One region of the Sutcliffiella sp. FSL R7-0096 genome, then DNA from elsewhere that is predicted to be linked to it. Evidence: predicted binding sites of a transcription regulator. Region 1 holds the regulator's gene; each other region holds the start of a gene.
What was found. The regulator Rex, encoded in region 1, represses fermentation and respiration genes when NADH is low (regulators of the CRP and FNR family bind a similar motif). The targets are predictions, from matches to a motif close to TTGTGAAATATTTCACAA.
Positions count from the first base shown of each region.

Region 2: the regulator Rex is predicted to act here: its motif matches at 6,473-6,490, upstream of MKY77_RS05785 (DoxX family membrane protein).
Region 3: the regulator Rex is predicted to act here: its motif matches at 8,405-8,422, upstream of MKY77_RS11905 (cytochrome ubiquinol oxidase subunit I).

Region 1 is NZ_CP152003.1:416,075-426,279, reverse strand. It holds gene groES (co-chaperone GroES) at 210-497, opposite strand; gene MKY77_RS02390 (type II CAAX endopeptidase family protein) at 796-1,542, shown strand; gene MKY77_RS02385 (YdiK family protein) at 1,585-1,791, shown strand; gene MKY77_RS02380 (hypothetical protein) at 1,896-2,204, opposite strand; gene tatC (twin-arginine translocase subunit TatC) at 2,287-3,045, opposite strand; gene MKY77_RS02370 (twin-arginine translocase TatA/TatE family subunit) at 3,063-3,245, opposite strand; gene MKY77_RS02365 (redox-sensing transcriptional repressor Rex) at 3,289-3,927, opposite strand; gene MKY77_RS02360 (ABC-F family ATP-binding cassette domain-containing protein) at 4,246-6,186, shown strand; gene MKY77_RS02355 (hypothetical protein) at 6,205-6,393, shown strand; gene MKY77_RS02350 (DUF4052 family protein) at 6,422-7,123, opposite strand; gene MKY77_RS02345 (ABC transporter ATP-binding protein) at 7,116-7,997, opposite strand; gene MKY77_RS02340 (GntR family transcriptional regulator) at 7,994-8,362, opposite strand; gene tsaD (tRNA (adenosine(37)-N6)-threonylcarbamoyltransferase complex transferase subunit TsaD) at 8,822-9,856, opposite strand; gene rimI (ribosomal protein S18-alanine N-acetyltransferase) at 9,853-10,205, opposite strand, start outside.
Region 2 is NZ_CP152003.1:1,133,710-1,143,914, forward strand. It holds gene MKY77_RS05755 (fused response regulator/phosphatase) at 1-198, opposite strand, end outside; gene MKY77_RS05760 (YqcI/YcgG family protein) at 414-1,160, shown strand; gene MKY77_RS05765 (histidine kinase N-terminal domain-containing protein) at 1,473-2,603, shown strand; gene MKY77_RS05770 (hypothetical protein) at 2,766-2,909, shown strand; gene nhaC (Na+/H+ antiporter NhaC) at 3,010-4,410, shown strand; gene MKY77_RS05780 (gluconokinase) at 4,471-5,979, opposite strand; gene MKY77_RS05785 (DoxX family membrane protein) at 6,515-7,045, shown strand; gene MKY77_RS05790 (hypothetical protein) at 7,188-7,376, shown strand; gene MKY77_RS05795 (YfhD family protein) at 7,435-7,632, opposite strand; gene MKY77_RS05800 (YfhE family protein) at 8,025-8,147, opposite strand; gene MKY77_RS05805 (GNAT family protein) at 8,251-8,814, opposite strand; gene MKY77_RS05810 (amidohydrolase) at 9,049-10,176, opposite strand; gene MKY77_RS05815 (TIGR01777 family oxidoreductase) at 10,202-10,205, opposite strand, start outside.
Region 3 is NZ_CP152003.1:2,344,900-2,355,104, reverse strand. It holds gene MKY77_RS11940 (sensor histidine kinase) at 1-1,206, shown strand, start outside; gene MKY77_RS11935 (response regulator) at 1,208-1,897, shown strand; gene MKY77_RS11930 (NUDIX domain-containing protein) at 1,902-2,519, shown strand; gene MKY77_RS11925 (tripartite tricarboxylate transporter substrate binding protein) at 2,721-3,734, shown strand; gene MKY77_RS11920 (tripartite tricarboxylate transporter TctB family protein) at 3,802-4,263, shown strand; gene MKY77_RS11915 (tripartite tricarboxylate transporter permease) at 4,276-5,784, shown strand; gene MKY77_RS11910 (cytochrome d ubiquinol oxidase subunit II) at 5,977-6,990, opposite strand; gene MKY77_RS11905 (cytochrome ubiquinol oxidase subunit I) at 7,003-8,334, opposite strand; gene MKY77_RS11900 (hypothetical protein) at 8,706-8,903, shown strand; gene MKY77_RS11895 (tetratricopeptide repeat protein) at 8,955-9,926, shown strand.

The sequences.
Region 1 (10,205 bases):
ATTTATTTTGGTTACTGGTGGGTTGATTTTTGCTGCAGGTGTTCGCGTTCCGCGGGGAGTGTGCTTGAGCCTCCTCGCTGCGCTGTGGGGTCTCAAGCTACCGCTACCTCCCGCCGGAGTCTCACACCTTCCGCTGCAATCAACCAGTTTGAAATTTTATAAGGGAATGCGGTGACTTTGCCTCAAGCCTTGCCGCTTTGATGATTGAATTATTTGCTTACTACTGCTAGTACGTCTGTTTCTTTTAGGATTAGAAGTTCTTTTCCTTCGAATTTCACTTCAGTTCCTGCGTATTTGGAGAAGATTACGCTGTCGCCAGCTGCTACTTCTAGTGCTACGCGCTCGCCGCTTTCTAGTACGCGACCAGATCCTACTGCTACTACTTTACCTTCTTGAGGTTTTTCTTTCGCAGAGTCCGGTAATACGATACCACTTGCCGTTTTTTCTTCTGATTGAACAAGCTCAATTACAATGCGATCACCTAATGGCTTTAACATGAAAACAACCTCCTTGGTTTCATATGTAATGTTTTATTATTTATTAGCACTCTTATCACTTGAGTGCTAACACAATTATTATAATAATGAATCTGCTTCTGTTTTGCAAGTATCTTTATCTAAATTTTTTTCGACTTGGAACCCTTTTCATTCTCTACATGTGTCGGGTGGTTTAAACGTGTCGAATAAAGATTCTTTTCGTAAAATCAGCGCATTCAGGGAAACCTTATCGTTATAAGGACATATAGATTATATGGTACAATACGAAAAGTGAATAATGGTTTAAGAGGAGCTTATTATGACGAAAAAATATTGGTTAGTCATTATTACATATGTCCTGATGCAGCTTTCCGGATTGCTTGGGTACCCTCTCTTGATCGCACTCGGCGTCGGGGAAGGAATGGAGCGTGCCAGCAGGGAAGCTTATCTGATTGGTGTATGGGCGTTTATCAGTTTTACAATCGGATTGGCCATCGTTACCTGGATACTCCGTAATGAATGGACCAAGGGCGACTTCCGAGGCGAAACGGCCTCCATCCCCAAAACCGTTCTTTGGTCGGCTGTCGGTTTCCCACTAGCACTGATTGGGCAGGCAGTCGCTGCACAGATTCAGCTGCAGGTTTTCGGCATTCAGCCGGGATCTGAGAATACACAGGAAATCATGGGATTTGTCACGGCATTCCCGGTCATGATTTTCGCGGTGGCTGTGGCTGGGCCTATCTTAGAGGAAATCATTTTCCGGAAGATCATTTTTGGTGCCATCTATAAGAAATTTAATTTTGCGATTGCACTGACAGTTAGTTCGCTACTTTTTGCCGTGGTCCATCAAGATTTCAAGCATCTGCTCATATATTTTGTAATGGGAGGCATTTTCGCTTTCCTTTATGTAAAAACAAATCGCATCATCGTTCCGATCATCGCCCACGTTGCCATGAACTCGTTTGTGGTCATCGTGCAATATGTGTTCCGTGATCGCATTGAAGAAATGATGCGTCAAATGGAAGAGATGCAACAAAACGTATCCAACTTCATTTCGTTCTTTTAAACAGCTCTCCGCTAGAGTTGAACTTACCTGGAGGATTTGCACATGAAAATAACACCGTTACGAATGGTCTTCTTCTATGCGATTATGGGCAGTTTGTTTTTATATCTGGCTATCGTCTCTGTGAAGGATACCATCTGGCACTGGCACACGATCCTGTTGATGCTCATTGCCACGTTTGACTTTGGCGTTGCCATCCGGTCCTATTTCCTACATCAAAAGATAAAAGAAATGCAACAGAAGAAAAAGTGAGAACAGGCTCGTACCTATTGGGGGTGCGGGTCTTTTTTTGGGTCTTACTAGAAGTGGTTTTGGGTAATTAGGTGTTAGGTTTTACTAAAAGTGGGTTTGGGTAATTATGGGGGTTCTTTAGAGGGACCGACCGCGTAATGAAATGTGGCTGATTTCGTGAGAAAAGCATGGGAAAATACTCGTTTTAGCGCGCCTTCAAAAGCGTTCGGACATTTTGTTGGCTCGTTCGGACATTTTCTTCGTTCATTAGCAGGGTGTTTGGACAATTGGAGGGCATGTTCGGTCAACTTTTCGATACCTTTGGACACCCCGAAATTTGGTTCGGACATTTCCTTGAAATCTTTGGACAACTTTCCGAAAACTTCGGACAAGATTGTAAAATCTTTGGACAAGAACGTAAAATCTTCGGACATTTCATCTCTTGACTACCTGCCACCTTCCCTACCACCAAAACAAAACAGGCTCGTACCCCTCAATAAGGTACGAGCCTGTCCTCTAATTATCCATCTTCTCTTCCTGCTCCATCAACGCTTCCGCTTTCTTTGCTTTTCGATAAGCAATGCGGGAAATCACAATGCTGATCTCATACAAGATGAAGAGCGGGACCGTTACCATCAGATGCGACAAGAGCTCTGGCGGTGTGATCAAGGCACCGACAACAAGTAGCCCGAAGTAGGCGTACTTGCGGATCTTCACCATAAAGTCCGGGGTGATGATCCCAAGTCTTGTTAAGAACATCACAATAACCGGCATTTGAAACAGGATGCCGAATGGGATGGTCAGCTGGAAGAGGAACTGAAAGTATTCATTTATTCCGATAACCTGATTGATCTCGAGGCGTTCTGCCAGCCTATTCATGAAATCCACAACAAATGGAAACAGGATGTAATAGGAGAAAGCCAGACCGCTTAGAAATAAGATAATCGAGATTGGGATATAGCTTAACGTAACGCGGCGTTCCCTTTCATACAAGCCGGGGCTGATGAAGGCCCATAGCTGGTAGAGAATGACGGGGAACGTCAGGATAAATGCAATCAAAAAGGCGAATTGCATGAAAATCTTGATGGAATCTGTCATGCGAAAGGCGTTCATGACGAGGTCTTTCGCTTGATCTGTTTGCTGTAAATAGACAATGATCGGTTCGGCTAGGAAAAAGCCGCCGATTGCCGAAACGAAAAAGAAGGATGCTATGATGATGATTCTTTTTCGGAGCTCGCCTATATGGTCATACACCGACATTTCTCTATCTAGCATATATGTTCATCCTTACATTACTTCGTTTCTTCTTTTTTCTCTTTATCGTCGTCATCGGCCAATCCTTTTGTTGCGTTTTTGAATTCACGCAATGTGTTCCCTGCTGCTTTACCGAGTTGAGGTAACTTGCTTGGTCCGAAGATTAATAGTGCTACAAATACAATAAGTAAGAGGCTTCCCATTCCTAATCCACCTGGCATATTGTTTGCCACCTCCTTGAAATATACTCATTCTACTACTTTTTCACTCGCTTGGATAGTGCTTGAGAAAATATACCAATGACTGCAGTTCCACCGCCAAATCGATATGATGGATGCGAATCTCTTCCGGTACATTGATACGTGCCGGTGTAAAGTTCAGTATGCCCTTTACGCCCTTTTCTACTAGTCTATCCGCTATTGGCTGTGCTACCGGAGCCGGAACCGTCAAGATGGCTACCGTTACATTCTCAGGCATTTGTTCTTCAATATCGTCTAAATGATAAACAGGGACTCCCCCGATTTCCGAGCCGATCTTGGACTCGTCCACATCAAAGGCCATCACTATTTTCGTATTATTGTTTTTCATAAAATTATAATGTAGGAAGGCGGTTCCTAAATTACCTACACCTATTAGAGTAACATATGTCAATTCATCTTGGTCGAGCGTTTTCCTGAAAAAAGTTAACAAATATTGAACATTATATCCATATCCCTTTTTCCCCAGTGCACCGAAGTAGCTGAAGTCCCGGCGGATCGTCGCACTATCGACCTTGACCGCTTCACTCAGCTCTGCGGATGATACGCGTTGCTTGCCGGACGAGTGCAAGTTCTGGATGAAACGATAATACAGCGGCAGGCGCTTAGCTGTTGCTTGTGGAATTTTCAGTTGTTCGTTATTCATTGTACTCCCCCATTTGTCGAACCTGTTTGCTCCTCTATTCTACCACGGAACGAAAACGATTACATTTCTATGTCTATATTAAATATGAAGTCATTACAGTCACCTTCTGTTGATTGGAGTGCAAGGTGTGAGACCCCTACGGGAGGTTAGCGGTAGGTTGAGACCCCTGAAGCGTTGTGAGGAGGCTCAAGCAGCGCCCTTAGGATAAGCGAACACCTGGAACGGAAATCAACAGAAAGTAAACGAGAAATACCCAAAATCTTGATGTAAACCCCAAAGAAAGATACACTTAACCTAGAATTACTCGAGGTGAAGATGATGATTATTTTACAGGTAAATCAGTTGACCAAATATTTCGGCGCTGACCTTATTTTATCGAATATAAAACTAGAAGTACAATCGAAAGATCGTATTGCCCTTGTGGGGCGTAATGGGGCCGGTAAATCCACCCTATTAAAAATCATATCCAATCAGTTGTCCTTTGATTCAGGAGACTTGATTAAACCTAAAGGTGTGTCGATCGGCTATCTCGCACAGGACACCGGCTTACAGACTGAGCGCTCGATCTGGAACGAGATGCTGACAGTATTCTCCGGCCTTCGCGAACTCGAAACCCAGATGCGCACACTTGAGGCAAAAATGGGCGATCCCGCTTACTTTGAAGATGAAGTCGTTTATGCTCGCATCCTCAAAGAATACGACGAGGTCCAGGAAGCATTCAAGCAACAGGGCGGCTTTCAGTACGAAGCCGACATCCGCTCCGTCCTGCACGGCCTGCGATTTTCCGAATACGATTACGAAACGCCCATTGAAACGTTAAGCGGTGGACAACGGACCCGCCTGGCGCTGGCAAAATTACTTTTAACCAAGCCAGACCTCCTCATCCTCGATGAGCCGACCAACCATTTGGACATCGATACGCTATCGTGGCTGGAGAACTACCTTCAAGGCTACCCTGGTGCGTTGCTAATCGTTTCCCATGACCGCTATTTCTTGGACAAGGTCGTGAACATTGTGTATGAAATTTCGCGTAAGCAATCCGCTAAGTTCATTGGGAACTATAGTAAGTATCTAGAGCAGAAGGCTGAACAATATGAGCGCGAGATGAAAATGTTTGAAAAGCAGCAGGACGAGATCGCCAAGCTGCAAGATTTTGTGGCAAAGAACCTTGCGCGTGCTTCTACTACCAAGCGTGCCCAAAGCCGTCGTAAGCAGCTGGAGAAAATGGACGTGATGGACCGCCCGAAAGGCGATGAGAAATCTGCCTCCATTATGTTCGACATTGACCGCCAAAGCGGAAATGATGTCCTTAAAGCAAGAGATCTAGCGGTTTCCTATGATACGACTCCCGTCTTCCGTCATGTCGACTTTTCGATGAGCCGAGGCGACAGTGTCGCACTTGTTGGGCCTAACGGAATCGGGAAATCGACCTTACTTAAGACGCTTGTTGGGAAATTAAAGCCGCTTGAGGGAACTTTCTCCTTTGGAGCGAATGTGTCGATCAGCTACTACGATCAGCAACAGGCAGACCTTACCTCCAATAAGACGGTCTTAGCAGAACTTTGGGATGAATATCCTCAGAAGATGGAGAAGGAGATACGGACCGTTCTAGGAAACTTTTTATTTTCCGGTGATGACGTGCTGAAGCCTGTATCCACATTGAGCGGAGGCGAAAAGGCGCGGCTTGCCCTTTCCAAACTGATGATGGAACGATCCAATGTCCTGATCCTGGACGAGCCTACCAACCACTTGGACCTGGACAGCAAGGAAATCCTGGAGAATGCCCTTATCGATTATCCTGGAACCATCCTTTTTGTTTCCCATGACCGTTATTTCATCAACCGCTTGGCGACGAAAGTGTATGAGTTGAGTACGATTGGTGCGACAGAGTACCTCGGCGACTACGACTATTATGTGGAGAAAAAAGAAGAGGCGTTGGAGCTTGAGCGTTTAGAAGCAGAGGCTGGGAGTTCAAAAGGTTCTAAGGTCACTTCGGCCGTAGCTACTGAGGCGCCAGAAAAAATGAGTTACGAACAGGAAAAAGAAGCAAAGCGTCTCGAACGCCAGCGTAAACGCCGCGTTGAAGAGATCGAAAAAGAGATGGAAGAGCTGGAACAGAAAATCGAGCATAACGAAAGCGAACTCTGTCTGCCCGAGGTCTATCAGGATCATGAAAAAGTGCTCGAGCTGAACACCGCGAACGAAGCATTTCAGGAGAGGCTTCTTGCCTTGATGGAGGAATGGGAAGAGCTTGTCTAAGTTTGCTAGGGGGATTGGATGAATAAGACTTTTTCAGTCATTTTATTGCTTGTCATTATTATCAATACAATCAGATACTTGTACTATATCTTTACCGGCCCGGTTGAAGCTTACTTTTTCGTGATGCTGGCTATCAATTTTGCGGGACTAGGACTAGGAATTTATTATTTGTTTTTCCAGAAGAAACAGAAAAGAGGAAGGGGGTAAATCCCTTTCCTCTTTTTGTTAGCAATAACTACCTTGTTGCCCCAGGCACAGTGGACGCTTTTCTAAGCATGCCCCAGTTCGGCAGGTACGCCAATAAGGCAACTCCCACCAGCATCAGAAAATTAACCCCAAGCTTCCACCCTTCCATATTTACCAAAACATCTATAAGGAAGGACCTTGTATATGGCAGGATGATGATAATAGCCAACGCTGCCAATGTTCCAAAACCTCCAATGAGGCCAAATCGATAGAAGGTGGAGCCTAAAAGGAAGCCAAGTGATAATAATAGGAAACAGATGGTCAGATCAACTAGAAGTTGGTTATACCATGTGTTCGCAAGCGTCGTGGCCTGCACGGTGTGGTAGGTTAAAAATCGCCCACTTGTGCTGGCTTGCACCAGGCTATTGAAGATTCCTTGGACGAAGACGTGGACGATGGAAAACACCGCTGCCACCCCCGCGCAATAAATGAGGACGCTGAGCAAGTATTGCGTTCTCGTCGCACCAAACTTGATGCAGTAAGGGAACGTCTCTTTTGTCGTTAAAAAGCCCGTGATTCCGCAGAAAATATAGATGGCCATGCTGGTCGTCACAATCATTCGTGTATCAAACGAAAGCACAATGATGAACATGGCGGTCAGACTGAGAATCAGGATGGACCAGAACACCATGAACGAGTAGCGAATATCCACTGCTAAATAGTAAAGTACTGCTTTCATTTCGTTAAGCATGCTTTTGGCCTCCTTTCGACTCTTCTTCTGTCATATACACCATTAATTGTTGAATGGAGCTGCGATCTGCATCCAGGTTATGAGCAGCCGCTTCTTCCACTGTCAGCCTTTCGCCAAACAACGTTGCGGTCTTCCTTCCTGCAAGTACCGACTCATGCAATACTCGCTTGCCTTGAGCGAATTCATCTACCGCTTCCCTTTTTCCCGATACCGTTATGCTTGAGTCCATAAGTTCTTCTGTGGACTTGTGGAAAACCACTTCCCCGCTCCTCAATAAGATTACTTCTTCGAATAAGTTGCTCACTTCGTCGATCAGATGAGTGGATAAGATGATGGTTCGCGGATATTCCTCATATTCCTCTAACAGCACTTCATAGAACTTAAACCTGGCTGCTGCATCAAGTCCGATATACGGTTCATCTAGGATGGTGATTTTCGCCCTGCTGGCAAGCCCGATGGTAATGCCAAGCGAGGATTCCATCCCTTTGGATAAGCCTTTCGTTTTGAGGGAGGGGTCCAGGTTGAAGGTTGTGAGCAACGCATTAGCTGTGTCCCAGGACCAGTTAGGGTAAAAGAGGGACGCCACTTTCAGGATATCCTTGATTTTTAAGCGCTTGATGAAGTTATTGCTCTCGTTTACCAAACAAATGTCTTTCGTGATCTGCCTGTTGTTAAATGGATTCTGACCATTTATAAGAATTTCTCCAGACGAAGGAAGCGCATGCCCTGCCAGTAGCTGCATCAATGTGGTTTTACCAGCCCCATTCCGTCCAAGCAGACCGTAGATTTTGTTTTCTTCTAGCGTAAGCGTCAGGTCATCCACTGCTTTTTTCACGCCAAAGTTTTTAGACACGTTTCTCAGCTCTACTCTCATTGCCCTTCCCCCTTGCGTATAAAGTCAGTCAATTCCTCTTCACTGATCCCAAGCTTCCCCGCTTCCTTTTTTAAAGGAACGATAAAGTCTTTGAAAAATGCCGCTTTCCTTTTTGTAAGGATGATTTCCTTAGCTCCCTCTGCAACAAACATTCCGACCCCTCTTTTCTTAAATAAGATTTCCTGATCTACCAACTGATTGATTCCCTTAGCTGCTGTTGCTGGGTTGATCTGATAGTATTTCGCAAATTCGTTAGTGGATGGCACCCGCTCCCCCTCCTGCATGCTGCCTTCTAAGATGCCGCTCTCGATCAGTTCGGCCACCTGCTGGAAAATGGGTATATCACTATTAAGATTAAATTCCACGTATTCACCTACTTTGATTTACTTGTTTTATATTAGCGGTGCTTGTTATTTGGTTAATTACTTATGTAACTAACTATATAAGTAAAAGAGTTGGAAGTCAATGGTATTTAGAAATTTTTCCAAGAGGAAATATTCTCATAAGTTATCCCCGTTTTCTTCCTCACGCGCATTTTGTCGAACAAAAAAGGTATCTTGCTGAAGCTTGTCGATTAGCCCCACTTACCCACAGGTTTATGCACATATCCACCCTTGTTTTATAAGTTATCAAGATAATTATTCACACTATCCACAAAATCACACAAAGTTATCCACACTTTTTATTCACATTTCGGAGGTTTATTTTAGTGGATATTTGGGTAAATATCCACATTTAATCCACAGTTGTGTGGATAACACTTTCCATTGCACATAACCCCCCTTCAAACGCAAGCACAAAAAAAGCCTTCCAACTGCACAAAGTCAGTTAAAAGGCTTCTCAATATCCAAACCCGGATTGGCATTCAAGTCCATTCCAGATCGCTTTCCTAGTCTATACATCACACTACCTGCCGTTGCTATCATGGCAGCGTTGTCCGTACACAGGGATAATGGTGGAATCACCAGATTCTTCCCTTCTTTATCCACAGCATCCTGCAGGGCCGCACGCAAGCCCTTGTTCGCCGCTACTCCACCTGCCAGCAACACTTGGTTCACGCCATATTCCTTCATCGCACGGATCGTCTTTCCAACCAACACCTCTATCACGCTTTCCTGAAAGCTTGCCGCAAGATCCTCGGGGATGATTTCTTCCCCCTTTTGCTTGGCATTGTGTAACGTGTTGATAACAGCTGATTTCAATCCTGAGAAACTGAAATCATAGGAGTCCTCTTCCAGCCACGCTCTTGGCAGCTTGATAGAAGGTGACCCCTCCGCAGCCATACGATCGATGTGAGGACCGCCTGGATAAGGTAGCTGAAGGGTGCGCGCAACCTTGTCATAGGCTTCTCCAACGGCGTCATCACGCGTTTCCCCGATTACCTCAAAGGAACCGTGCTCTTTCATGTACACAAGCTCTGTATGTCCACCTGACACCACAAGCGCAAGCAACGGGAAGTCAAGGTCTGCCACAAGTTGGTTGGCATAGATATGGCCTGCAATGTGATGAACCCCGACGAGTGGCTTCTGGTGAGCGAACGCCAGCGCCTTCGCTGCATTCACACCAATCAACAGCGCACCAACAAGTCCCGGTCCTTCTGTCACTGCGATGGCATCTAAGTCTGCCATGGTCACACCGCCCTGTTCCAATGCTTCCTCTAATACCACTGTCATCTGCTCGACATGATGACGTGAAGCGATTTCCGGCACAACCCCGCCAAAACGTTGATGGCTCTCTATTTGCGAGGAAACGATATTTGCCACGATCTCTTTTCCATTCTTAATTATCGCCACCGCCGTCTCATCACAGCTCGTTTCAATCCCTAATATAAGTTCGTCTTTTTCATCGATTGTTTTCATATATTCACCCACATCACTAGTGCATCTTCGTTATTATCCACATAGTATTTTTTTCGGATGCCTCCGTTTTGGAAGCCGTGTTTGCGATAGAGCGACTGTGCCACTACATTCGAAACCCTCACTTCCAGCGAAACGGTGGTGGCTCCGACCATTTTACAATATTCCATTGCTTTTCCGAGTAAAAGATCGCCAAGTTTTCGTCCCCTGCATGCTGGGTCTACAGCGATATTGGTAATTTGCGCTTCCCCCATGACAATCCAGATCCCACAATAGCCGATTACCCGTTCGGCTTCTTTCATCACGAGGTAATGGGCATAGGGATTGTTGGTCAGTTCATAATAGAAGGCAT
Region 2 (10,205 bases), 720 kb from region 1:
ATCTATCTCTGGCATCATAATATCCATCAAAATGATGTCGACGGGCATTCTAGGTGATGAGGGATTATCCACGTTTAAGTAATCAAACATCTCTTTGGCGGAAGTGAAGGATAAATATTCTTTATAGCCCGCCCTTTTCAAAATGTTCTCTATGACAAACAAATTGACCTGGTTATCATCCACAATTAAAATGCCCATTTCTGTTTTTCTCCTCTATGTATATGAAATAGTAAACAATCTTATTGTTAATACCCCTAAGGGAACGAGATGAAACACGAATAACGAAACTTTTTTAAATCTAATCTTATTGTAACTCTTAAGTATAAGAGAGTACATTCATTATGTTTTGACATTACTTATTAAGGGTATTTTCCAAGTTATGAAGATTAATAATTTCATTAAGAGGTGATTGCATGGAGACAGCAGTTCGTACAACAAAGGGAAAATTGCTGACAAAAGAAGAGATGACCAATCCTGAAATAGTCCCTGAATGGGTGATAAGGGAATATACGAATTTCCGGAGTGTGGTAACGGATAAGACGTTTCCTTGCTACTTTGGCATGAGTGCAGAGAAAAAAGGAGAGCTGCGTTATTCTTATATAACACATGACAACTGGACACATCTCCCGGAAACTTTACGTGATTTTCAAGCACTATTCGATGAAGGGAAACCACTAGTCCGTCACGGCCTTTTTCTGTTTGTGGAACCTGAAACGGAGGAAAAGCAAATCCCTTATTATCGTGAGTATTTCTGGGACATTCTACAGTTTTTACATATGAAAGATGATAAACCGTGGCCAAAGGATTATCCTACAGATCCTGATCACCATTTATGGGCATTCTCTTTTTCCGATGAACCATATTTCGTATTCGGTAATGCTCCTGCCTATAAACAAAGGAAAACAAGGGATCTTGGTAGCAGCCTTATCCTTGGCTTCCAACCACGACGTATTTTTGAAGGACTCGAAGGAACTTCTAAAGGTGGCATAATGTCCCGCGAGAAAGTAAGGGAACGAGTGGAAAAGTGGGATAACCTTCCTACCCACCCGAATATCAGCCATTATGGAGATCCGAACCATCGGGAGTGGAAGCAATATTTCATCGGGGACGATGTAAAACCGATAGAAGGAAAATGTCCATTTTCCTTTATGAAAAAATAAGACTAGACCCAAACCCATACACCCTGACTAACTGTGCCAATAGCATAGGAGTCAGGTTATTTTTTTGGAGAAGGCTGTATTCGTAAACATTGTTGCTTTTACGTATGAGTAGGTAAACTGTAAAAAGTCCCATTGCCGACTTTTTACTAGTGAGTAGCAACAATCTTTGAGAAAAGAGCTTTGGAGAAAGATCAGCAATCCTTAACCTAAAAACAGTAGCTTCATAGGAAAGAAGTTTCATATCATTTTAAATTTTCTGGTATGATAGAAATAGAGTGATTGCGAAAAAACAAGTTGAAGGTGGCTGGCAAAATGGAGGCTTCTGAGAAACTCACACTGTACTTAGAAGAAAATCATGAGCAATTTATCCAAAATTGGAGAAATAAAAGTGTAATATCGGAGAATGACCTATATAAAGAAGAAGTCATCCGTAACGGAAGGCAAATGTACCAGCTGGTCAAAAAAGCGATCAAAGAGCCGCTGACCGAAGAAGAAATCACCATGCTGGCAAACAAGACGGCCCAGGAGCGGGTGCAGGCAAATGTTAACATCAGTGAATTTGTCTACAATGTGAATACCGGCAGAAGTGAAGTCGTCAAGTGGGTATGGAAATCGGGGATACCTAGTAAGGAGCTGCAGCCTTTCATTGATCAAATCAATGATCTATTTGACCAATTTTCCTATTTGGCAGTACGAAAATATACGCAAATAAAAGAACAACAGCTGGAAGAAAAGGAATTGTACATTAACCAGACTCATAAGGAGCGCCTAACGATATTAGGACAAATGAGCTCAAGTTTTGTTCATGAATTCCGAAACCCTTTGACTTCTGTTATCGGCTTTACAAGACTTTTGCAGAATGAACTTCCGGATCATCCGTATTTGGAAATCATGCGACATGAACTGGATCAGCTAAATTATCGTATATCGCAATTTCTCCATGTGTCTAGGAAGGAATTAATTGAAAGTAAGAGAGAAGAGGTCAATCTGTCTTTTCTTTTGCAGGAACTGGTGGAATTCTTATATCCGAGTTTATTGGATGGGGATGTCGTCATTCATTTGGATATCGATCCCACAATCAGTCTGTTTGCCAATAAGGATGAACTTAGGCAGGTCTGTTTGAATCTCATCATCAATTCCATTGATGCGCTTCAACAAATGAAAGATAAAGTAAGGACGATAGAGGTTGTTTGTGTAGAAAAGGGGAATGTGATGGAGCTATCCATTACCAATAACGGGCCGAAGATCGGGGAGGATTCGATACATGCCATTTTCGAGCCATTTTTCACCACGAAGGATCTCGGGACGGGAATCGGCCTTTATATCTGTAAAAAACTGATTGAAAAGCATGACGGGGAGATTTATTGCAAATCAAATGAAGAGCAGACAAGTTTCATTCTCAGAATGCCAGCAAAAACGATAGAACACGAGAAATCCTCTTAAGCATTTTAGCTTGGGGATTTTTTTGTTGTTGACATTTGGTGAATTATATATTAAATTATAAATAATACTTTAACACCTAAAAGCGTTTAAGCGTTTAAGTGTGTTAGTGAAATTGTTTGGTTGGAGCAGAGTGGAGCATAGAAAATTAATAGTTTGATAGCCTTGTATAAAGTAGTCGGCGTATTTGCAGCAGGTAGAGACTGGGTGGTTGGTGAAAACCCAGGCGGAGCGGGGGATGAAATACAGTACATATTTTCAACAGGCTATTCTTTAGATGAGTGGGCAAGCGTTCAGTTTGCCAATTAGGGTGGTACCGCGGAGCTTCTTCGTCCCTTGTTTTTAGGGATGAAGGGGCTTTTTTGGTGCACATTAACAACAAGCGCAATCAACTATTGGGGGGAACATCATGGAGCAGCAAGTACAGAAGGATCAATTAAACATCAGTGGAATTGCGGCTCTTGGCTTGGTTGTAAGCATAATAGCTATTATATCTATTTCATTATTCATTTTTGAAGCAGAGCCGCATATTCCTATTTTTGCAAGCATTGTGGTATTAATATTATTTTCATTAGTAAAAAGACAGTCGTGGGAATTTATTGAGACTGGCATAAAAAACGGCTTGAAGGAAGGGCTCATCCCAATTCTTTTATTTATATTAATTGGTATCCTGATTGGGGTCTGGATGCTATCAGGGACGATCCCGACGTTCATCTACTATGGCGGGCAGCTCATTTCTGCGAGTCTATTTCTGCCGAGCGTGTTTATCATCACGGCTATTATCGGGATTAGTATTGGGAGTTCATTTACAACTACCGCTACGGTCGGTGTGGCATTTATCGCACTTGGTACAGGGATGGGCTTCAATCCGGCTATCGTGGCTGGTGCCATCATTTCTGGAGCACTTTTAGGCGATAAGATGTCACCTCTATCGGATACCACCAACATTGCGTCGGCAGTCTGTAAGGTGGACTTATTTGAACATATCCGTCATATGTTATGGACAACCATTCCGGCTGCTATCATCTGCCTTGTTGTATTCAGTTTTATGAGCAGTGGGGCAAGCGGCGGATCTGTTGGGAAGTTTGCGGATTTGCCAGCTGTTCTGAAGGCGGAAGGTCTTGTGAGTATCTGGGCTTTGTTACCTGCCGTTGTCATGTTCGGAGTGGCATTGAAACGCGTACCGGCAATCTTTGTCATGATGGTGGGGATCATTACAGGTTCGGCGATGGCGTTTATCCTGCAACCGGGAATCAGCATTGCCCAGCTGATGGATGTTATGCAAAACGGCTACACAGGAGCCACTGGAGATGAAGCGATGGACAGCATTCTATCCCAAGGTGGCATTCAAAAAATGATGTGGTCGGTTTCCTTGGTCTTATTGACACTAAGCATGGGTGGTTTGATTCAGCAACTGCGAGTGATGGACCGGATACTAGTAATGATACAGAGATTCGTCTCTTCAACAGGGAAGCTGATACTTGCGACAGTGGCTACCGCCATAGGTGTGAATGTTACAGTGGGTGAACAGTACATGTCGATAATTCTGACGGGACAGGGTTTTGAAAAGGAATATGAGAAGCAGGGCATTTCCTCTAAAAACCTTTCCAGGGTGTTGGAGGACGCAGGAACGGTCATCAATCCATTGATTCCGTATGGTGTCAGTGGTGTGTTCATGGCAGGGGTGCTTGGTGTGCCTGTATTGGATTACCTGCCATTCGCACTGTTCTGTTTGATCAGTCCGCTGTTGAGCTTGTTCTATGGGTTTACAGGGATCAGTATCAGGAAGAGAGAGCGTGTGGAAGGATAATAATGATAAAAGCGTGCAGGGTTGGTTGATAACCATTGCACGCTTTTTCTATACGTCTATTTAGTATTGCAACCTATCCATCTCGGCGAACAAGGGTTTATTTTTATTATAAAGCTCCCGGTAGATGTGGTAGTATTCTTCATATCTTTCTACATTCCTTACAATTGGCAGCACCTCGTGTTTGATAGGAATATACTGCTTGATCGCTTCTATGGAGTCAACCTCCCCTAGCGCGTACAGTCCAAGCCAAGCTGCTCCCCAGGCAGTAGCTTGCTGGCTATCAGGAACGGTGACGTTTTTTTTGAAAATATCTGCAGTCATTTGCACCCATAGAGGAGATTTCGCATAACTGCCGCTGATTATCAGTTTTTTCGTTGGTCCGGCCTTTTCATGGAGTGCCTCATGAATCTCATACATATTGAAGATGACACTTTCCATGACGCTACGAATCATATCTGCACTTGTATGGGAAAGAGTGAGCCCCATCCAACCCCCTTTTGCTTTGGCATTCCACTTGGGAGCCCGCTCCCCGTTCAGATAGGGAAGAAAAAATAATCCATTGGATCCTGCGCTTGATGTGGCGGCCAAAGCTTCAAGATCAGCGACTTCAATCGCCTCTTTCTTGGTTAAGGAAGAGAACTGCCTTGCAAGCCAGTGCATCAGAACAGCCCCATTATTGGTAGCACCACCTATGATATGACTCTCTTTTGTGAATGCATATTGAAATGTACGCTGTTCATAATCGGTCTTCTTTTCCTTAGTAAATCTGCGGAGTGCACCACTCGATCCAAGGGTCAATGCGGTCTCCCCGTCGTCAATCGCCCCAACTCCCATATTCGCAAGGACGCCGTCGCTTGAGCCGATTATTAGGGGAGTGGTAGTATGTAAAAGCAATTCTTTTGCCACTTCTGCATTTAATGGGCCAACCTCCTTCGTACATGGAACAATGCGAGAAAGCTGTGATGCGTTTATTCCCGCGATTGCCAGAGCGTCTTCTTCCCATTGTAATGTATGGATGTTAAAGAGTCCTGTTGCAGAGGCGATGGAATAATCCACTTGCCAAGTACCGGACCATTTGTATAAAATAAACTCCTTGATAGAAACAAAACGGGCCGCTTCATAGTAAGGTGTGTACTGATTTTCCTTCATCCAGACGAGCTTCACAAAGGGGGACATCGGGTGTATGGGAGTACCAGTCTGTTCATATATGTCCCGACCATAGGAATCTCTCATGATGGCTGCTTGTGGATAGCTTCTTCCATCCGACCAAATAATCATCGGCGAAATTGGTTCGTTTTGCTCGTTGATACAAATGAGACTATGCATGGCAGATGAGATGCAAAGGCCAGAGATGTCTGTAGCGGCAATATTTTTTTGGCTGATGGCAGTGGAGATAGCCAAACGTGCAGCCTTATCAATCTCTAAAGGATTCTGTTCTGAGTAGCCTAGTTTGGGATGGTAGGTGGAATAGGCACATTCATATTCTGAAACCACTTCCCCTTGTCTAGTGAAGATAACGGACTTAGTGGTGGAGGTGCCGATATCCAGACCAATAATATATTTGCTCATGAGTTACTACACATCACTTTCAGGAGTATATCTTTAGTTTAATCGTTGAGTGGAAATAATATCAATCAGTAAAATAACTTTGTGGAAAAGTCAGAATTATTCCAATATAGGTGCAAAGTAATGTAATTATCAGTATTTTCTGATACGAAAGTCATAGATTTTTGGAGTTGCCCACAACGTTAAACCTTGATATATAAGATATACACACATTTATCCACATTATCAACAGGTTGTAGGATTCTTATCCACAAAATGTTATTCACAATTAAATGTTTAATTTATATTGATATAACAGGAAATCGAGGATTTAACCACATTATCCACAATGTAATGGACAACTATTATTAACATAAAAAAATATTGCGAACAATTTGTGAACTCTATTGTAGATGATCGGAAAACAATGTATAGTAAAGATAGAAAGTAAGTGAAAAACTTCACAAACTTTCTAAAGTAATAAACAGCTAGCCGGCTAAATTTTTTTTACAGCTTATTGTGAAAAACTTCACAAACTAATCACTAGGAGGAAAAGATCATGAAATGGTTACGTGGACCGAAAATGGCAATCCTTTGGACAGTATTAAGAATTTGGTTGGGAGTACAATGGCTGAAGGCCGGCTTACCTAAAATAGGAACTTTTGATGCAGAAGGATTTTTACATGGAGCGATCGCAAAAGCGGAAGGAGCGCATCCGGCAGTACAAGGCTGGTACGCTGGATTCCTTGAGAATGTGGCACTGCCAAATGTCGGTTTGATCAACATCTTGATTCCATGGGGCGAAGTGTTGGTAGGTATTGCACTCATACTAGGTTTGGCAACATTACCGGCATTATTGGCGGGAGCATTTATGAACCTGAACTTCCTGTTGGCTGGTACAATAAGCACCAACCCAGTACTATATACAGCAGCAATATTGCTGATTGCAGCAGGTACGGCGGCGACTTTCTATGGACTTGATCGCTTTGCCATCAGATTCATGAAAGATAGATGGAACGCTCGAAAGATGAAGGATACACATGGCAACGATGGTAAAACAATAAACGATGGGCATGCGGCGGCGCAATAAGGATAAGAGCAAGTTGAGTGTGGGAAGTGTCGACAAGTAAGGTATTGTACAGAAAAAGACGCGTGAGATGAACGCGTCTTTTTTTGCGTTTAAAAGGAAAGAGTTGATTACAGAATATCTATAACAAAGGGAGGCGAATACGATGTTGTTTTGGGGGATTGTGTTGATCACTATTGTATCATTCTTGTTATTCGGCTTTCTATTGGATAGAAAAACCGATCGGTATAAATCCATGAGTGATAAGAAGGTCAAAGAGGGCATAGAAGGAATTAAAGATGAAACACAAAGGAAGGGTGGACCGCCTAATAATACGCATCAAATGGGTCCATGATTAAGGGGACATTCACGCCAGCCCAAGTGGGTTGCATTGCCTGTCCCCTCTGCGTTTCTTATTTAAAGTTATCCTTCTTACTATTCCGTTTAATTCCAGCTGCTGATGCGCGAGCTTGTGCTTCTAGGATTTCATTATCAGCATGCTGCTCGTTCGCGAATTCTGCATCCTGTGCAGCTTTTTTCATGTTCTTAGGTACCTGTGGAAGTGAGGCTTTATTTTTACCACCAGATTGATGTCCACGTGAACGTCCCATTCGAAACCCTCCTAAGAAAATGCGATAGACATAAGGTACAAGCATAGGTTCCTTTATGTCTTCTTGGATAGGTTAACCTGTGTCGGGGGTTGTGATGTGAGGTAGTTGCTGGATGGGATGATGGGGATGGGAAATTTGGGAGGAGGCTAAATAGGTAGCTGTTAGGTCTTTTGCGTTTAGCCCGTAATTATTATTTATCGCCCGATTAATTCCAAGACCCTCAAGTCAGCCAGTCGTCCAAGCACCCTAGTCTCCCCAAGCCTGCCCAGTCCGAAATCCCCCCGAGCACAGCGAATCCCGCCGCGTCCACCAAATCCCCCGAATCATTCATATCGGCCCCCATAAAAAACCTTCATCATGAACAATGAAGGTAATCATTTTCCCAATCAGTACTATCTACGTCTCTCCGTATATCCGCCAACTCGATCTGCCATTTTAAACTCGCGAGAATAGGTAACTTCCTGCGTTTTGCTCAACGTTGTCTTTGTCTTTTCACGACGCTTTTTATCATTCATCAAGAATCCCTCCTTATTATATGCATACCTCCATTCTTAGCTAAAATGTGGGAAAATATACTAAAAAGCGCCTGCTCCACAATGTAGGGCAGACGCAACGTTATTATGCTTCTTTCAAATGATGCTCTTCATGCAGTACTTCGTGACCTGTGCGCAGTTTGTATAGTGTATATTGATCTCGAGAGATTTCATATAGGTTATAGATATCTTCACCTGCGTTAATTTCATCTAGCAGGCTTTTGCGTGTTTCGTTCGCAAGGACTACATAAGGTAACTTTTCTGCCGCTCTTGTGGAGCGGACATTCACCTTGCGGATGCGCATGAAGATGGATTGAATATCGATTTCATAGAAAAGTTCCTCGAAGAATTGATCCTTGGCAGGCTGGTTGTAACCTTTGCCATGGTATGGTTTGCCTAGCCAAGTACCTAGGAAGCCGGCTCCGTCCTGTACGTCGAAAAGATTGATTGTTCCAATTGGAGTGCCCCATTCATCAAGAATGGTACGTGAAATCAATTCTCCGCGCTCTTCCGCTTCGATGGTTTGTTTTGTAAGAAAAAGAAACTCATCGTAGGAATACGCTTTATGACGCACAAAAGGGAAGACTTCAGGGTGCACCATTAACTCATAAAGAGTTTGAGATTCTTGGAAATCACGTTTTTTGAGCATGTCTAACCCTCCAATTGAGGGCAGAACTGTCACGTTGACGTGAAGACTGGCCCACCCTCGAAATTTTTTAAATTACAAAAAATTTCGGGGTGGGAATCGAACCCACTAGAACCAGTTAGACTGGTGGCGCACCATTTGCCTTCCCTAACATTTAAACACATTTGTTAGTTGATTTAATTTTTGTTTACCTTCGTATCATACTCGATTTCATTTAAAAAAGAAACAACTTTTTTGTTAATTTTTTTGGTAAATTATTTCACCGTCAACCATTGTCATGACTGGCTTTGCAAGGAATTGGAAGGGGTGGTGAGACCATAGTACCAAGTCGGCATCCTTCCCTGTTTCAATGCTCCCGACACGGGCCGAAATATTAAGGTTTTTTGCTGCAATAATCGTAATCCCTTCTAGTGCTTTTTGTTCGTCCAAGCCCTCGCGCACTGCCAAAGCCGCACACACATTCAAATACTGAACAGGTGTATATGGATGGTCTGTCGTGATGGAAACTTCGACTCCAGCCTCCGACAATGCCTGATACGTTTTCCAGTTTTTGTTTTTCAGTTCGATTTTTGATCTCCTTGTCATCGTCGGACCGACGCAGACTTTCATGTCTCGTCCTCGCAATTCGTTTGCGATCAGATGTCCTTCTGTACAATGCTCAATGGTAAACCGCAAATTGAATTCTTCTGCAAAACGAATGGCAGACATGATATCATCCGCCCTATGAGCGTGGATCCGAACTGGAATTTTCTGCTCAAGCGCCATTATAATAGGCTTTACCCGGAGATTTTCGGGATTGTCGTAATATTTTGCCTGATAAAAGGCTTCGCGCAGCATGCCCATGATTCCCATACGGGTAATGGAATCCTTATTGCCTTGACTATGAATCCGCTTCGGATTTTCCCCAAAAGCTACCTTCAATCCAGCGGTTTCTTGAATAATCATTTTGGAGATGTTCACACCATGGGTTTTGATTACGGAGGTGGTTCCTCCAATAACATTCGCACTGCCGGGCATAATGTGAACGGTCGTGATCCCATACTGGATTGCATCCTTAAACCCAGGATCAAAAGGGTGTACACCGTCAAGTGCACGGATATGTGGAGTAAGTGGCTCCACAGTTTCATTGGCGTCATTTCCGGCCCAGCCGGTTCCTTCATCATATAGACCGAGATGAGTGTGGACATCGATGAAACCTGGAAAGAGGTATTTTCCCTGACACTCTATCACTTTTCCATTTTCAGGTACCGTTAACCCTTTGCCAACCGACTTTATTTTTCCGTTTTCCGTCATCACATCTGCGTTATGGATTGGTGCGGATGTGATAGGGTAGACTGTTGCATTTCTGAACATCACTATATCCATAGAGATGACTCCTAGTTTTCTGTCATTAC
Region 3 (10,205 bases), 1.9 Mb from region 1:
CTAGGGTTATCCATCAGAGGGAAAGCTCCTATTATTTCAGATGAAGGAACGGTCATCGGAGTTGTATCGGTCGGTTTTCTCATGGAGAATTTAAAAAGCCGAATGGAAGAAAAGTTGGCGGAAATATCGTTGATTGCTCTGCTGGCAATTAATATCGGAGTGGTTGGAGGGTATTTGCTTGCTAGAAACATACGAAAAGATATACTCGGTCTGGAACCCCATGAAATCGCTACCTTATACAGGGAAAGAAATGCCATCCTAGAATCCGTCAAGGAAGGAATTATTGCCGTTGACTCTAATGGGTACGTTACCATGGTCAACCCTTCAGCACTTGATATTTTAGAGCTGCGGGAAGAAGAACTGCTACATAAACAAATAACCGACATCGTACCTGATTCTGATATCATGGAGGTTGCCCGAACAGGGCATCCACAGGAGAACAAAGAAATCTACTTACTTGATAAAGACGTAATCGTAAACAGGATTCCTATTATGGAAAATGAAATTGTGGTTGGTGTAGTATCAAGCTTTCGTGATAAAACAGATATGAAAAAGTTGCTTCACACCTTGGTAGAGGTAAAGAAATATTCGGAAGAATTACGAGCTCAGACCCATGAATTTACAAATAAGCTTTACGTCATATCAGGGATGCTAGAGTTAGGAAGGTTTCAGGATGCCTTGGATTGGATCCAAAAAGAGTATATGGTTAATCAGGCACGAAATGATATCTTATTTGACAGGATAAAGGACGAGAAACTTCAGGTCATCCTACTTGGGAAGCTTGCTGTCGCATCAGAAAAAAAGAAATTTCTCCAACTTGATGAAGAAAGTTCAGTCCAAGTAATACCTTCTAGAATTGAGTTTTCTAGTTTAGTGGCCATTGTTGGTAACTTGCTAGATAATGCTTTGGAGGCCGTGGAGGAAAAAGAGGATGGTATTGTATCCTTTTTCGCTATTGATTATGGAAACGACTTAATTTTGGAGATAAGTGATAATGGACCAGGTTTTCCAGAAGGAACAATAGATTTGATCTTCGGGAAAGGATATAGTACCAAACAAGCTGATCAGCCAAGGGGATTCGGCCTTGCTATTGTGAAGAAGGAGGTAGAGCAGCTGGGTGGAACGGTAGAAGTTCAAAGAACCTCGGACAATACAACGGTGTTCACCGTATACCTCCCTAAAAACAATACCTATGGGGGTGAATGAAATGATAAACGTGGCAATAGCAGAAGATGATTTTCGGGTTGCGAGCATTCATGAACAATTTTTACAAAAGATCGAAGGAGTAAGGGTGGTTAATAAAGCTCTAAATGCTTCGCAAACGATGGATCAACTTGCAAAAGGGGAAACCGATCTTATCCTCTTGGATAATTTCATGCCTGATGAAAGTGGAGTTTCTCTGCTACCGCTCATCCGCAAGAGATTCCCCGAGGTGGACATCATCATGATAACTGCAGCAACCGAAAAAGCGGTGGTAGAAGTGGCTCTGAAATATGGAGTGGTCGATTACTTAATCAAACCGGTAACGTTTGAAAGGTTTCAACACGCCATAAAAACATATCTTGAGAGAAAAGCTTTCATAAAAGAGAAGGAATCCTATGATCAAACAGTTATAGATCAGTTTTTTCATAGAAACGGGTCGATGGAAAGAGAAAAACAGAAGGATTCTCTACCTAAGGGAATTGACCAATTAACTTTGGAAAAAGTGAAAGGGCTCCTAGATAGCGATTACCATGATGGATGGACAGCCGAACAAATGGGAGAACTGATGGGGGCATCCCGAACAACAGCAAGGCGATATCTTGAGTACTTGATTTCTCTGAATAAAGCAAAAGCTGAGTTAGAATACGGCATGGTAGGGAGACCTGAAAGAAAATACTATCGGATAGGACAATGAGACAATGGAACAATTAAAGATTTTCAATAAGGAAAGAAAATATCTGGGCACTGCATCAAGAGATGAAGTACATATTAAGGGACATTGGCACGAGACTTTTCACTGCTGGATAAAGGCTGAGATACACGGTAAAGAATATCTTTATTTTCAACTGAGAAGCAAGGAAAAAAAGGATTATCCAGGCTTATTGGATATCACAGCAGCCGGACATCTGTTATCTCATGAAAACGTGGAAGATGGGATCAGGGAGGTAGAAGAGGAAATAGGTATAAAAGTTGGTATGGATGAACTGTCTTACCTGGGTGTCATCCCTTATGAAAAAGAATTGGAAGGTTTTATCGATAGAGAGCATGCCCATGTTTATCTGCTAAGGGGGTACATACCATTAGAGTCCTTTACTCTGCAAGCAGAAGAGGTTAGTGGGATTTTCATGGTTCCTTTAGAGGACTTTTACCAACTATGGTTTGGAAAAAAGACGTATGTCCCAATGGAAGGGATAAAGGAAAATGCCCAGGGCGAGAGAAGTAAGATTACTATGAATGTGGATAAAAGTATGTTTGTTCCACACAGCGATTCTTTTTACAAGGAAACATTGGAGTCATTGAGGTCGGGTAGAGGGTAAAAGATGCTAAATAAAGAGGTTGTCCTAAAGGGAATTCCCTAAGGGCAACCTCTTTTTTATGGACATTTGTCAAAACCTCCCGTGAACAAAATGAACAAAATAACCAATATATCTTTTATACCGCTTATTTTGTAAACGGTTACATTTATAAGAATATTCTTTACAATCACATACAAGACAATAGCAAAGGGGAGTTTGTAGATGAAAATAAAATGGAAAAATAAAGCAAGTGCAGTGGGGTTAACATTGTTATTATCCGTGACAGCAGCTTGCTCCAGCTCAACAGGGGGAACAAGTGCGGATGGTACCTGGTCTCCTCAGAAACCAATAGAAATGGTAGCACCAGCCGGGGCAGGAGGAGGATGGGACACAACCGCTCGGATGGTAGCTCAGACATTTGAGCAGGAGGAATTGATTGATAAGAGAATGCCAGTTGTCAATAAGCCCGGTGGAGGCGGTGCTGTTGCTTGGTCTTACATCGCGAAGAAAGAGGCGGATCCACACCATCTGTTCGTTTCTTCTCCACCATTATTATTGGTCCCCCTTAACGGACAATCAGAAAATACGTATGAAGATTTCACTCCGCTTGCCAATGTTATCGCGGACTACGGTGCTTTTGCAGTACGGGCTGACGCTAAATGGAACAATTTAAATGAGTTATTTGAAGATATGAAAAAAGATCCAGCAAGCATCACGGTTATCGGTGTATCTTCTCCCGGAAGCATGGATCATATCCAATTTGTCAAAATAGCTAAAGCAGCTGGAGTGGATATCACCAAGGTCAAGTATGTATCCGAACAAGAGGGGGGAACATTGACGGCATTACTTAACGGAAGTGTGGATGTCTATTCCGCCGGCACCGCAGAAACGGTGGAGCAGGTGAAAGCAGGGAAAATCAAGGTATTAGGCATAACAGCAGAAGAGCGTTTAGAGGGGGAGGTCCTATCAGATTTTCCAACTGCCAAAGAACAGGGAATAGATGAAACCTTCGTGAACTGGAGAGGATTTTTCGGCCCATCCAACATGGATGAAGCAGCCGTTGCCTACTATGTAGATAAGTTCTCAAAATTAAATGAATCAGGTGCTTGGGATGAAATCAGAAAGAAATACGGCTGGAATGAGCTTTTCATGACAGGGGAGGAATATCAAGAATTCCTTAAAAAAGAGAATGAAGAAATGCAAACCTTATTGGAAGAATTGGGGCTCGGAAATTAAAGATTAATAGGTGGACCGCTACCCTCCATAACGAGGGAGCGGCCCCTATGGATTGGTGGGGAGTTACATGATACTAAAACCGGTAAATCGCAAACTTGGATTGGCCTTAGCCTTCTTTGCAGGAGTATACCTGTTTTTAAGCTACCAGATCCCCAGTTACCCATATGCGTTAGTCGATGCAGATGTCGTACCAAAGGGATTGGGATATCTACTATTATTATTGTCCATTCTACTTTTCGTGCAGAAAAAAGAAGAAACAGAACAAGAAAAACAAAAAAGAACGATACCTAAGAAGGAACTTTATATTCTGCTGGGGGTTGCAGGTTTTATCTTAATCTATATATTTTTACTTGAGATAGTAGGTTTTGTCATAATGACAGCAACGTTTGTTTTTACATGTTCCTCGTTTCTTGGATACAAAAAATATAAAGTAAGTGCACTAGTGGCAATCATTTTTTCGTTGCTCTTATATTTTCTGTTCAATTACTTGCTCCTTATTCATTTACCACCAGGAGTGTTACCATTTTAGGAGGTGAAAGAGATGGGTTCCATGGAAGGTCTTTTTTCCGGGTTTCAGGTCGCATTTAGTATCGAGGGTATTTTATTTGTATTTTTAGGGGTGTTTATCGGGACTTTTATTGGGATGATGCCGGGTCTGGGACCAATCAGTGCGATTGCCATCATGATTCCCGTCACATACAGCATGGACCCGGCGTTGGCATTGGTCATGATGGCTGGGGTATATTATGGGGCAGTATTTGGAGGTTCTTCATCCTCCATTCTATTGAATGCACCTGGAATATCGGGTACAGTCGCCACCGCGTTTGATGGATACCCTATGGCACAGCAGGGGAAGGCAGGAAAAGCATTGGCCATTGCTGCCATCGCTTCCTTCACCGGGGGTACCATTAGTGTTATTCTGTTGATGCTTTTTACCCCATTATTAGCTTCTGTCGCTGTCGTTTTCGGGCCGGTAGAGTATTTTGCTTTGATGCTGATGGGACTGACAGCCATTTCAAGTTTGTCTGATGGGTCCACAATAAAAGCAATGATTTCTGCAGTATTAGGTTTCATGGCCGTAACGATCGGAATAGATGCCCAAACAGGAACACAGCGCTTCACTTTCGGGAACGTCAATCTCCTTGAAGGAATTGACTTTCTTGTGATCGCCCTTGGACTATTCGCTCTGGCAGAAGTTTGTATATTGATCTTCAACCGTAAGGACAGCACAGGGGGAATGAGTGGAAATATCGGAAGCCTGAAGCTATCCAGAGAAGATGTCAAAGAAATGAAGGGACCAGTTACGAGACAATCGTTTTTAGGATTTTTGCTTGGTGTTCTACCTGGGGCAGGTGCGACCATCGCATCTTTTATTGCTTATGTGACAGAAAAGCGAATTGCGAAAAAGCCAGAAGAGTTTGGGAAGGGTTCTATAAAAGGTCTTGCTGCACCCGAAGCAGCAAACAATGCGGCGACTGGCGGGGCATTTGTTCCCCTACTTAGTTTAGGTATTCCTGGATCGGGTACAACTGCTGTCCTTCTTGGTGCCTTCCTTGTTTTAGGTGTACAGCCAGGCCCATTACTGGTGCAAGATAACCCTGAAGTGTTCTGGGGGATTATCGCGAGTATGTATATAGGAAATGTGTTTTTATTGGTATTGAATCTCCCGCTTATCCCATATATAGCCAAGGTGCTTAAGGTTCCAAGGCCATTGTTGATCTCCTTGGTCATCATGTTCAGTCTTATCGGGGTCTATGCGATAAGCTTCAATACTTTTGATTTATATATATTGCTATTATTTGGAGTAGCCGGATTTTTGATGAGGATCTTCTCCTTTCCTGCAGCCCCGTTTATTCTCGCATTCATTCTTGGAGGCATGATGGAACAGGCCATGCGTCAATCCCTTACCATCTCAAATGGTGACTGGTTGGTCTTTGTAAAAAGTCCTATCTCCGCTACATTGATAGGTGTGGCTTTGTTGTCTCTAATCATTCCGTTACTTAAAAAGAAACCGACACTGGTTTCTGAGGATAAGAATTTGGACGTATAGACGTAGCGTCTTTTACATTTCATTTTAAGCAAAAACAGCCCTGCCATATAACCGGCAGGGCTGTTTTGTTTCTTTATTTATTTATATTTTTCCTTCCCCTTAGCTCCCCATAAGAACAAAAGGAAAATACCTGTAACGACAATTAATGGAGAAGCATACATAATCAAGAAGTTTTCCATGTAATGAACCTCCTTATTTTTTTCCCTGGACGTATTTGTTATCAAATAAGAACAAACGCATCAATAGATATAATGAAGGAATCAGTAAGCAAAGCCCGGCAATGAAAGCGGTAATTAAAGCTATTGCCATCGCTTCATTAGTGAATCCATCAAAAATGGTCAAGTACGGATATAGAAGGTACGGCATATGGGATGCCCCGTAACCGAAGAATGCCGTTGCGAACTGCAGCATGACCAAAATGAATGCCACACCAAGATGTATCTTTTTCCACATTAGATAAACTGCTCCAAGGAAAAAGAGGAAAGAAAGACTGAACATCCATGAAAGCTCCAACATTTTATCAAAATGTACTGGATTATGATCGCTTAAAGCGAAGAATACGAGAACACTGGCCAATATGGTCGGAAGGCTCCAGTTTAATGCATATTTCCTCAATACCTCAAATGCTTTTTCATCTCGGGCTGTTTTGGCGTAGTATGCAAGGAAATAAGCAGAGATGTAAAGAACACTTACTATTGCCAATATGACGACGGCCCAAGAATAGAAACTGGTGAACAATGCTGCATAATCAAGCCACACTGTATCTTCGTACTTGTAGATAAAACCTCCCTCAGAGATTGTCAGTACAACAGATAGGGAAGCAGGAATCAATAATCCAGTTGCACCATATAAAGCCTGATAAAAGATGTTCCCTTTTTCCCCATAGTGATGGAATGCGTAATAAGATCCGCGAATGGCCAGTAATACAATGGCTATACTACCTGGAACCAATAAGGTCGTTCCGTAATAATAGGCGGTAGAAGGGAAGAATCCTACTATTCCAATAAAAAAGAATACAAGAAAAACATTTGTTACCTCCCAGACAGGGGAGAGGTAACGGACAATCACTTTATTGATCAAGTGATCCTTCTTCGTGATTGTAGAATAATAGCTGAAGAAGCCTGCTCCAAAATCGATGGAGGCAACAATCAGGTATCCATAAAGAAATGTCCACAATACTGTAATTCCAATCACTTCATAGCTCATCCGTCATCCTCCTTACTCCATGCCCCTGTCGCGGAGCTCTTTCTCCACGGGGTTATTTTTGAACATTTTCCTTAGGACGGTCGCACATGTGGTACATAAGACGATGTAAAGAAGGACAAACAATACAATCATCAGGTCTACATGTTCAGAAGTTGTTGCGCCTTCCTCCACTGTCATATAACCGACAAGAAGCCATGGCTGCCTGCCTAGTTCAGCGAAGAACCATCCCATTTCAATAGCCAAGAGGGACAATGGTCCGCCAGCTACAATGGCCCATAACAAAGGCCTATTCCACTCATTCCATTTCCTAACCCTAGCAAATAAGGCATACAGAATAGAAACAAATGCTAGAAACATTCCTATTCCCACCATCAAGTCAAAGAAATAATGCACAATCAGGGGGGGAAGTTCTTCTTCAGGGAACTCTTCCAAACCAATTACCTCGGCATCGGGAGAGCCATGAGCTAATATACTTAATGCATATGGAATTTCCAAAGCATATTTTACACTATTATCATCTTGCAGGACCCCCCCTAATATTAGGGGTGCTTCGGTTGAAGTTTCAAAATGCCACTCTGCCGCAGCTAGTTTTTCTGGTTGATATTTTGCTAGATACTTACCTGAAAAGTCTCCAATCAGTGCTGTGGAGATAGCGAATACCGCCGCTGCTGTCATGGTTAAGTGCAATGCTTTTTTATGATAAACATGATCTTTTCCTCTAAGTAGTGCAAATGCTGCAATTGCAGCAAGTAGGAAGGCGGTCGTCAAATAGGCGGATGATAACACATGTGCAACCTTTGTTGGGGTTGCTGGATTGAACATCGCTTCTAATGGCCGAATGTTTGTCAATACACCATTTTCTAAATCAAATCCTCTAGGGGCATTCATGAAACCATTAACCGTTGTGATGAAAAATCCGGAAGCAGTGGCTCCAAGTGCTACTGGTATCAAAATAAATAAATGATAGATTTTCTTTTTAAAACGATCCCATGTGTAAAGATAAATTCCTAGAAAGATAGCTTCAAAGAAGAAGGCAAACGTCTCCATAAACAAAGGTAAGCTTATGACATGGCCAGCCATTTGCATGAAGTTAGGCCAGAGCAAACTCAATTGGAGACCAATAGCGGTTCCTGTCACAACTCCGATTGCTACGGTTATCACAAACCCCCGGGCCCAGCGTCTTGCAAGCAGGCGATAATGTTCATCGTTACGCTTTATTCCCATCCATTCCGCTAATAAGATCATGAGGGGGACCCCTACACCGATAGTCGCGAAAATGACATGAACAGCCAATGTAATACCGGTTAATATTCGACTATATAAGACCGGATCGTATTCCAACATCCATACTCACTCCTTTTAAACACATTCAACATAGTTCGTTAATTTATGCCCTCTCACATTATACAACAGTTTGCTCAATACTTCACAATATTAAGTTTGAAGCAAACTCTCTTTCTAGTATATTCCCTATAAGGAATAAGCAAAACCGGGTAATGGCATTTGTTTATGACATCTTTATGGCAAAGTTTCGGCGAAATTGTGACATGGAAATCTCATAAATGCCCATGGAAACTTATGGACTAAAGTTGGACATCTATTACACTATTTATTATATAAATGTAAGAAAAAACATAGAAATTGATGGAAAGTAGTATAAATATGCTGAATAAGGTGGTAAAATATTCTTATAATTCACACAAAGGGAGTTTGCGATGAGTAATATAAACAATCATACGATGAGTCTATCACTGGACAAATCTTCTCTGAATTCTAGTAAAGATAATAGAATCGTCGGCACTGCTGATTTAACCGGTGAATTGTACCAAAGGTCAAGAGTAGATTACACTAGAAGTATCACGTCTCCACTCGAAGAGGTGCTGTACTCCATTTATGATTGTACGGTAAAATAAGATAAAAAAGGCGCAAAAGAGAAATATATCTATTTAAATGATCAATTCAGCATGGATAAGGAGAACCTACCCGAAGAGATCTTATTGTTTTATCTTGTGGTTAAATTGAAATATTTCATGTTGATTAATGATAAGAAGCTTTATGAGCCTACATACAAACAGATTGATGTATTATCTACAAGTTTGAACCCCTCTATAGAATATATTCATTTTAAAACATTAGGAATCTTTTATTATAGGACTGATAATTTTCTACAATCCACACTTGCACTTGAACATGCCCTTAATTTATCCAACAAGCTCCCATTCATTTCAGAAGAAGATAAAGCAGAATTGTATTACCAGATTGCATTGACCAAGCTTAAAACAAGCGATTCGTTTGAATCCATCTATTATGCTGAAGAGGCCCTGGCTATTTACCAAGGTCTATATCATAATAAAAGGTCAGCAGAATGCCATGTGATTTTAGGGATTAACTACATCTATTCCAAGCGTTTTGAACTCGCAGAAAAACACTATCTGTCTGCCAAGAATATTGGGGAAAGCATACAAGATAGATATCTAGAATCGATGGCATTAAATAATCTTGGGGAAATTAAATCCTATTTGCAACAATCTGAAGAGGCTATATTTTATTACTTAGAATCATTGAAATTAAAGAAGGAAGAAGAGAGAAGTGTATTTTCAATTCTTGGCCTAGTAGAAGAGTACTATTTCTTGAACCAAAAAGAAATTTCTAAGGAGTGGGCAGAGCAGGGCCTTTCTTTAGCTGAGAGAATCAACCTGAAAGAATACATCCTACATTTTACCACCCACCTTTATCTTTTGGATAAGAGCGACAAGATAGAAGATTACATCTTAAATGAAGTGCTCCCTTACTTCAAAAGTGCAGGCAACGAAAGGTATGCAAATAAATACACCGAGATGTTGGCGAAGTATTATTACCAAAATGACCAATTCAAATTAGCAAGCGACTTTTACAACAGCTGTCTACAAAATATCAAATCCAAAATGGCCTATTGACCAAAACCTCGGCACCAAACCGGATCTACTTAGATCCGGTTAGTGTGTAGACAAAGCTTAAAATAATGAAAATCTTAAGTTGATTGCAGTGGAAGGAGCGAAGACTCCTCGAAAATAAATTGCTGTCGAAGTATTCCTTGTCCTGGGGGAAGAAAGGACATGGAATACTCCGCAGGGCGTAGCTAAGGCCATTGAAAAACCCAAAAACTTATCTTTTTTATGGTTTCCAGCTGTTGATTGGAGCAATAGGCGAAGACTCCTGCGGGGGGATAGCGACAA